Regions from separate parts of the Pseudoalteromonas sp. CF6-2 genome, predicted to be linked through region 1. Evidence: riboswitches for the same ligand, from Rfam matches in the RefSeq annotation. Region 1 holds a riboswitch; the other holds the start of a gene.
What was found. Region 1 has a riboswitch for lysine ahead of dapA (4-hydroxy-tetrahydrodipicolinate synthase). Riboswitches for the same ligand answer to the same signal wherever they lie in the genome.
Positions count from the first base shown of each region.

Region 2: another riboswitch for lysine. It lies ahead of lysC (lysine-sensitive aspartokinase 3); the one in region 1 lies ahead of dapA (4-hydroxy-tetrahydrodipicolinate synthase).

Region 1 covers NZ_CP091442.1:212,047-215,897, forward strand. Annotated here, with positions in the region: gene L3Q70_RS01050 (PLP-dependent decarboxylase) at 1-133, opposite strand, end outside; gene L3Q70_RS01055 (2,3,4,5-tetrahydropyridine-2,6-dicarboxylate N-succinyltransferase) at 133-873, opposite strand; gene dapA (4-hydroxy-tetrahydrodipicolinate synthase) at 888-1,772, opposite strand; lysine riboswitch at 1,910-2,106, opposite strand; gene L3Q70_RS01065 (DNA-3-methyladenine glycosylase I) at 2,289-2,984, shown strand; gene L3Q70_RS01070 (protein adenylyltransferase SelO family protein) at 2,993-3,851, shown strand, end outside.
Region 2 covers NZ_CP091442.1:2,123,451-2,127,301, forward strand. Annotated here, with positions in the region: gene L3Q70_RS09880 (4'-phosphopantetheinyl transferase superfamily protein) at 1-712, shown strand, start outside; gene lysC (lysine-sensitive aspartokinase 3) at 689-2,068, opposite strand; lysine riboswitch at 2,150-2,322, opposite strand; gene nhaD (sodium:proton antiporter NhaD) at 2,408-3,655, opposite strand; gene L3Q70_RS09895 (hypothetical protein) at 3,804-3,851, shown strand, end outside.

The DNA.
Region 1 (3,851 bases):
TCACATCGGTTTGCGCAGTCAGTTGATTTAAATGTGCAGTTAATTTATCTAAATCATAGATAAAAAATGGCGTATCAAGATGCGTTGAAACGTGTGCAACCGCTTGCTTGATGGGCGTGCTCAAAAAGCTCATTAACGTAAAACCTCTTCTAACAATAATGATGCATCGCTTTGTTCGTCACGGTATTTCACTATCAGTGCACAAGACATGCTTAGACCTTGCTCGCGAGCCCACGCATTTGAAGCAGGGCGAGAGCCTGGGATCACAATCGCGTTTTCTGGGATCGCTTCACCTTTATCTAGCTGGCGCTCATTCACACAATCGTAGACGGGAATAGTTGCAGATAAGCGCACACCCGGCGCAAGCACAGCACCTTTTTTCACAACCACACCTTCAACAATAACGCAGCCTGCGCCGATGAATGCATCATCTTCAATCACCACTGGGCTGGCACCAATTGGCTCAAGTACGCCACCTAACTGTACTGCTGCACTTAGGTGGACATTTTTACCTACTTGTGCGCATGAGCCCACTAGTGCGTGGCTGTCGACCATCGTGCCTTCATCGATAAAAGCACCAATATTTACATACGCTGGTGGCATGATAATCGTGCCTTTGGCAACGTGTGCGCCACGACGAACACTGCTACCACCTGGTACCATACGCACGCCTGCATCGGCTGCAAAGCCTTGTGGTGCTAAGTTGTGCTTATCAACAAAACCACCTGGGAACTCGGTATTCGTGCCATTTTTGAAAGCGTCTAAAATGCCTTGCTTAACGTCAACATTGGCGTGCCAGTTGCCGTTCTCGTCTTGTGTTGCTGCGCGAACTGCGCCTGATTCTAAGTTGTTTAATAATTCTAACCAGCTCATGATAAAACCTGTTTTTAGTTCCAAGATAAAATTGTGTTGTTTGCGTGGGTGATGCCGTCTGTTTGCTCAAGCTCTAAATGCGTAAGCGGCGGACGTAAATGCGGGGTATTTATTTTACCTTGCAGGTGCATCAGTACTTTTACGGGGATTGGGTTTGCCACAGCGAATAAACTTTGGATTGCTTGCGACCAATCGGTGAATAGATTTGGGTATTGACCACTTAAACTGCGTTTAACAAACTCATGGGTTTGACTCGGCCAAGCATTCGCGGCAACCGACACTAAACCTTTTGCACCAGCTTGAGCAAAATACGGCATAAGTGCATCATCGCCACTGAAAATGGCCAGTGTTGGCGATGCCGTTCTAAAACTTTCAAATTTACTAATGTCGCCACTGGCTTCTTTTAAAGCCCACAGGTTTTTGTGCTCAGCAAGGTTTTTGATCACCTGCGGTGCAATCTCAACTGCGCTTCTTCCAGGTACGTTATACAACATACAAGGGTGATGACTTGCGTTAAGTAGGCTTTCAAACCAATGTGTTTGGCCAACAACCCCAGGTTTTGCATACAGAGGTGAGCCCAGTAGATAGCCATGAATAGGGAGTTGATTGCAGTATTCAACCCAAGCAATTTGTTGCTTAAGGTTCATGCCGCCTACAGCAACCATGAGGGGGACACTCGGTGCTAATTGGCAAACATGCTCAACAATGGCTTGCTGCTCTTTAAGTGAAAGCGCCAGTCCTTCACCGGTACTGCCAAGTAATAAAATGCCGTTATTTGCATCTTGCTGCTCAGCCACCAGTTGTTCAAGGGCCGTGTAATCGACCTCGCCAGATTCAGAAAATGGCGTGACAAGCGCTGTCCATAATGGATAGTCGTTTAAATCAAAATTGTTGATCATCTCTCACGAACTTATAAGGTATTCGAAGAGTTTATGCGGGAACATTTGAATGGAGCCGCATGTCGTCATTCGAACAAGGTATAATTCGAAGAGCGAATGGGCTTAAAATAATAAAGACGCGACGGCCTTATTATACTAAGACCAGAAGCTCTCCACCAAACTAATCAATAGCACTTTGCTATTGTTGGTGACAGTCGCTGGGATTCAGCCCAGTCGCCCGAAATAAGCACCTCACAAACGGTGTTACTTCTCGGCGTTAATTCCCCTCACGTATGATCAACAGAGTCTGTGCTCTTCCCATACGCTACCTGAATAACGCACCTCTTCCAGCCCTTTATGCTCGCTTTAAAGGTTAAAGCCAACATAGTTAAATAGGGTATATTCGGCGATTAAAGCATTTTAGCCATCTAGGTGTCAAGGCGAAGGGTTTGTTTTTAGTGACCGATTTTGCAACATGGTTACGTATAAGCGTGTTTTTACGTACACTTAGCGTTAACCAAATAAATTGGAAAAATGATGGAAAAATTTAACGATATTTATCAACGAGCCGTATCTCGAAAGGGCAGCGAAGACATGCTGCAGACACTGTTATCAAACCCGCTCGATGATACTGATATTGCCAAAATGCATGACGATTTATGGTTAGAAGAGTTCACACGTAAAGTTTTTCAAAGTGGCTTTTATTGGTCTGTTATCAATAACAAGTGGGCAGGTTTTCGCGACGTGTTTTGGGATTTCAGCGTAGAAAAATTGTTGATGATGCCACCGGATATGCTTGAGCAAAAAGCCAGTGACGAGCGCATAGTTCGTAATTTTAAAAAAGTACAAACGATCCCAGAAAACGCATACATGATCCACGAAGTTGCTGAGAAACATGGCAGCTTCAGCCAGTTTATTGCGGATTGGCCAACTGACAATATTATTGGCTTGTGGGCCTATCTTAAAAAACATGGTGCGCGTTTAGGAGGGAATACTGGCCCTTACGCTTTGCGAGCGCTTGGTAAAGATACCTTTTTACTTTCTCGCGATGTAGAAACCTACTTGCGTGCTCACGAGTTGATAGACGGGGGCTTACAAACTAAAAAATCGTTACAAGCAGCGCAAGATTTTTTCAATGAACTACAACAGCAAAGTGGCTATAGCCTGCAAGCACTTAGTCAGCTTGTGGCCTATGGGGTTGGTGATAACCGCGTAGGTGTAGCCACACGTTAAGGACAGCTATGAAACTGCAAACTCGATACACAGATATTAGTGAACTGCTCGCTATTGAAGATATGCCGAGCGCTGTTGCTGAGCCGCAATTACTGCTATTCAATGACAGGCTGGCTGATAACTTTTTAATTAAACATGACAGCGAACTTTTAGCTAAATTGCTATCTGGTTCAACGATAGATAGCGCCGTTGCTCCGGTTGCACTTGGTTACTCAGGTCATCAGTTTGGTCATTTTTCACCGCGTCTTGGTGATGGCAGAGCGCATTTGCTTGGTGCGATTGAGGATCAAGGAGGCACATTGTGGGATATGCAATTAAAAGGGGCGGGAGCAACTGTATTCTCGCGCGGTGGTGATGGTCGCTGTGCCATTGGCCCTGCAGTACGTGAGTACATTATGAGTGAGGCGCTTCATGCGCTAGGTATCGCGACTACACGCTGTTTAGCTGTGGTGACTACTGGTGAAACGGTATATCGCAATCCTCCTCGACCTGGTGCAGTCGTCACTCGCTTAGCTAAAAGCCATATACGTGTAGGTTCATTTCAATACTTAGCAACACAGGGTGATATAGAAGGGTTAGAAAAGCTTGTCGATTACGCTATCAGTTGTCATTTTCCTGAAATTAATAGCACGGGTGAAAAGCGCTATATTGACTTTTTAACAGCTGTACAAGACAAACAAATTGAGTTGATAGTAAGTTGGATGCGTGTCGGTTTTATACACGGAGTTATGAATACTGATAATACCTTGATAAGTGGTGAAACCATTGATTATGGTCCTTGCGCTATGATGAACAACTTTGATTTTGATACTGTGTTCAGCTCAATTGATCACCAAGGGCGCTATGCATTTGGTAATCAGCCGACGA
Region 2 (3,851 bases), 1.7 Mb from region 1:
AAAAATTGATTCAGGGCTAAGTTCAACTGATAAACAAGTTGTACTTATGGATGCTTCACGTATCAATATCAGCTCCCTGCCCATTGAAAGGTTACTCAGTGAATTCGAGCTTAGTGTACTTACAAAGCGCAAAATGCCAGCCGCTAAGCAAGAGTATATTGCCACGCGCTTAGTGCTTAAGTATTTATTAAAACGCAGCAATCCTTTACTTAAAAACACACCACTTTGCGCAATTTCGAGCCAATTTGATGACGTAGACAACAAATTGAAGCTTCACTCGCCTTTAAGTGAACCAATTTGGGCTTGCTTATCACATTCCCGTGGTTTTATTGGTGCAGCGCTTAACCCCGAGCAAGATCAATTTGGTTTTGATATCGAACACTGTTCGAAAACACGCCCTTTTGTGAAGCTCGCCAAACATTTTTACGATCGCAATGAAGTTAATTTAATAAGTGGCTTTAGCGATATAAATGAGCAAGCTGGATGTTTTTTTAGAATTTGGACACTAAAAGAAGCGCTTGCCAAAGCAACATCGCAACCTATCGCTAAACTTTTGAGCCCGAATGTGTTTACTGAAATCGAAAAACATAACCTCACGGTCTCAAGTAACACACTGAATGATTTTGACATAAGCGTGGTGGCACAAAAAAGCACTGACTGGCAGTGCTCTTTTATTAACTTTAACGACCTATGCCGCGACTTGGCTTTCTAATAATCGACTATGAATAGCTTGAACAACAAGGTCAGACTCGCTCTGCTCCACCAAAAAGCACAGGTTATGTTTACTTGCACCATGACAAATTAAACGAATATTAAAATCACTCAATACTTGCATTAAGTTGGTCTCTTGTTGTCGCAGTTGAATCTCAGAGCCAATTAGAGCCACCAGCGTTAAGTTATTCTCAACCGACACATGACAAAACTCAGAAAGCTTATCTAAACAAGCTTGATCCAGCTCAGGACGTGATGCATTCGGTGCGTTATCTAACGTGATTGCAACACTGATCTCTGAGGTAGTAACCAAATCAACCGAAATATTAAATTCACTTAAGATAGTAAATACACGCGCTAAGAAACCACTCGCAAGAAGCATTTCTGGGCTTTTAACCGTTAAAAGAATTTGGTTTTTACGCTGCGTGACTGCTCGGATACCTGGCTGCTCTGACTTTTCTTTTTCAATCCATGTGCCGCCTAATTGTGGCTCACGGCTCGAACCAACAAACACACTAATATGGCTGCGGCTTGCCGGTAAAATAGTAGCTGGATGCAGCACTTTTGCCCCAAAGGTAGCCATTTCAGCGGCTTCATCAAAGCTAAGCCTTGCAATAGGTGTAGCTTTTACACATAAACGCGGATCAGTACTGAAAATACCCACCACATCCGTCCAAATATGCACACTCTTTGCGTTGATTGCTTCAGCCAGTAATGCCGCACTGTAATCTGAGCCGCCACGGCCTAAAGTCGTTGTTTGGTTATATTCATCACTGCCAATAAACCCTTGTGTTACTACAACTTGCTCAGCTAACAATGGCACTAAATGTTTTTTTGCAGCAGCAGCTGTTGCAGCAATGTTTGGAGTGGCTTTAGCGAATTGGCTATCTGTTTTTAATACTTTACGCACATCAAATCGCACCGCATCTAAACCCTGGCCACGCAACACTTGCGTAAATAAATACGATGATAAGCGCTCACCAAAACTTAGCAGCTCGTCTTGCTCTGCCGCTGATTTAACCCCTTCAGTAGCAAGCACCTGAAATGCTCTTAAAGTCTCATTAAAGCCATGAGCTAAATCGGCATCAAGCGATAGCTCAGCTAAAATACTCTCTTGAATAGCAATAACACCCGTGATGTGTTCATCGCGCTCAGCCGCGCTCAAATCACGTTTACACAATGCAACTAAATGGTTAGTAACGCCCGCACTGGCACTAACAGCAACAATACGTACTTGATTATCCGCGCATACAATTTCTGCACAGCGGCTCATAGCATCAAAATTAGCTACACTGGTGCCACCAAATTTTGCAACAACGTAATCTGATTTTGTGTTGGCGGCTAATTGGGTATTCATGTCGTCTCCTTTTGTGGAAAACTATCCACAGTAATTCAAGAAGAACTCGGCAAGGGGGTGCTTTGAAAATAAAGAGTAGTCCATGCCAGAAGCTCTCCACCTAATTTGGTGACAGTTTTGAGGATTCAGCCCCATAAACCGAAAAATAACCGTGACGTCCAGCTATTTTTCTCGGCGAGTACTTCCCTCATTAATGGTCATTGGCGTTCGTCACCTCACATTAACTACCTAAGTATCGCACCTCTTCTGAATGTTAAGTTAACACTTGGTTAAAATAACAAAGCCTGCTGTTAAAAGCAGGCTTTGAAAGTTATCGTTTAGACGTCTAGCTGTCAAGTGTTAAATAAAACTTCCCGCTAGGTGTGAGCCATAATAACCCGCTGTATAGGCTATTAATAAATACAGCGACATTTTTAAATAACTCATAAACGTTAATGCTTTGACTTTACTCATCGCAATAATACCCGCGGCAGACCCAATAATAAGCATTGAACCACCAACCCCTGTTGCATAAGTAAATGACAGCCATTGCTGAGGGCTCATAACAATGTCGGCTTTGAGTAATGCAGCTGTTAGTGGCACGTTATCAACCGCAGCCGACAACAAGCCCATTAAGTAATTCGCATACTCAGGAGCCATAAGCTCATATAAATGTGTAAATTGAGATAACACACCCACTTCTTTCAGTGCACCAACTAACAGTAATACCCCAACGAAGAACAACAGTGTGTCGTATTCAATCTCACGAATATAATCGATGATTTTTTTGTTTACGTCTTTTTTGCGCATCAAGAATTGCGCAACCAAAAACATCAGCGATAAACCAAATAAAAAGGTTAATAACGGTGGCACACTATAAAGAACGCTCAAAGTTAAGGTGGCAATAATGGTCGAGAAAAAGATAACCGCAATGGTAATGTCGGTTTTTTCAATACGACGAGCCATTTGCTTTTCAAATACCACATTACCTGACATTCCTGCTGATAACATCACAGCCAGTAATGCGACGCTTGCAAGCGAAGGCACAATAAGTAATAACAAGTTACCAATAGTGACTTTTTCATCGAGGAATATCATTAAGGTCGTTACATCACCTGTAATAAGCGATACCCCACCCGAGTTCACACTAAATACAATTAAGGTGGCATATTTTATTAATTTTTTAGGGTCTAATTTCAGTGACATCACCACCGCAAGCGAGATTAAAGTCGCGGTTATGTTGTCTGAAATCGATGAAAATAAAAACGCAAAACCACCAATCAAAAACATCAGCTTCCGTTCACTGATTTGATTTGGCATAATTTTATGCACAATATTTTGAATAAACCCTTTCGAGTTTAAATAAGCGACAAAGGTCATTGCAGCCATAAGAAATAACCACAACGTCGCTATTTCTAAAATATTATGATCAAGTTGATGTTGGATAGTTTCTGGGGTTTGCCCATGAATTGGAGAGATAAACAAGATAATCCAGCATAAAGTGCCAAAAAAAAGCGTCGTTTTGGCCTTGTTTACATGGATAATATCCTCTATAACGATAAGCAAAAATGCCGCCGCTATCAGGGTTAGGATAAGTGGGGTTACCATGGTGTTTGAACAACCTTTATAATAATGTAAAAATTGTAATTCGAGTGTTTCGGCGCGGATTCTAGCAGTATCTAAGTCATAAAACTATTCTCAATTAGATAAATTACTACTAAACGCTAACACCAAAATTTTGATTTACTGGAGCCATATGATCCCAGCTAAAAAGTTATTAAATACCCTTACAGAGCATTGGGGG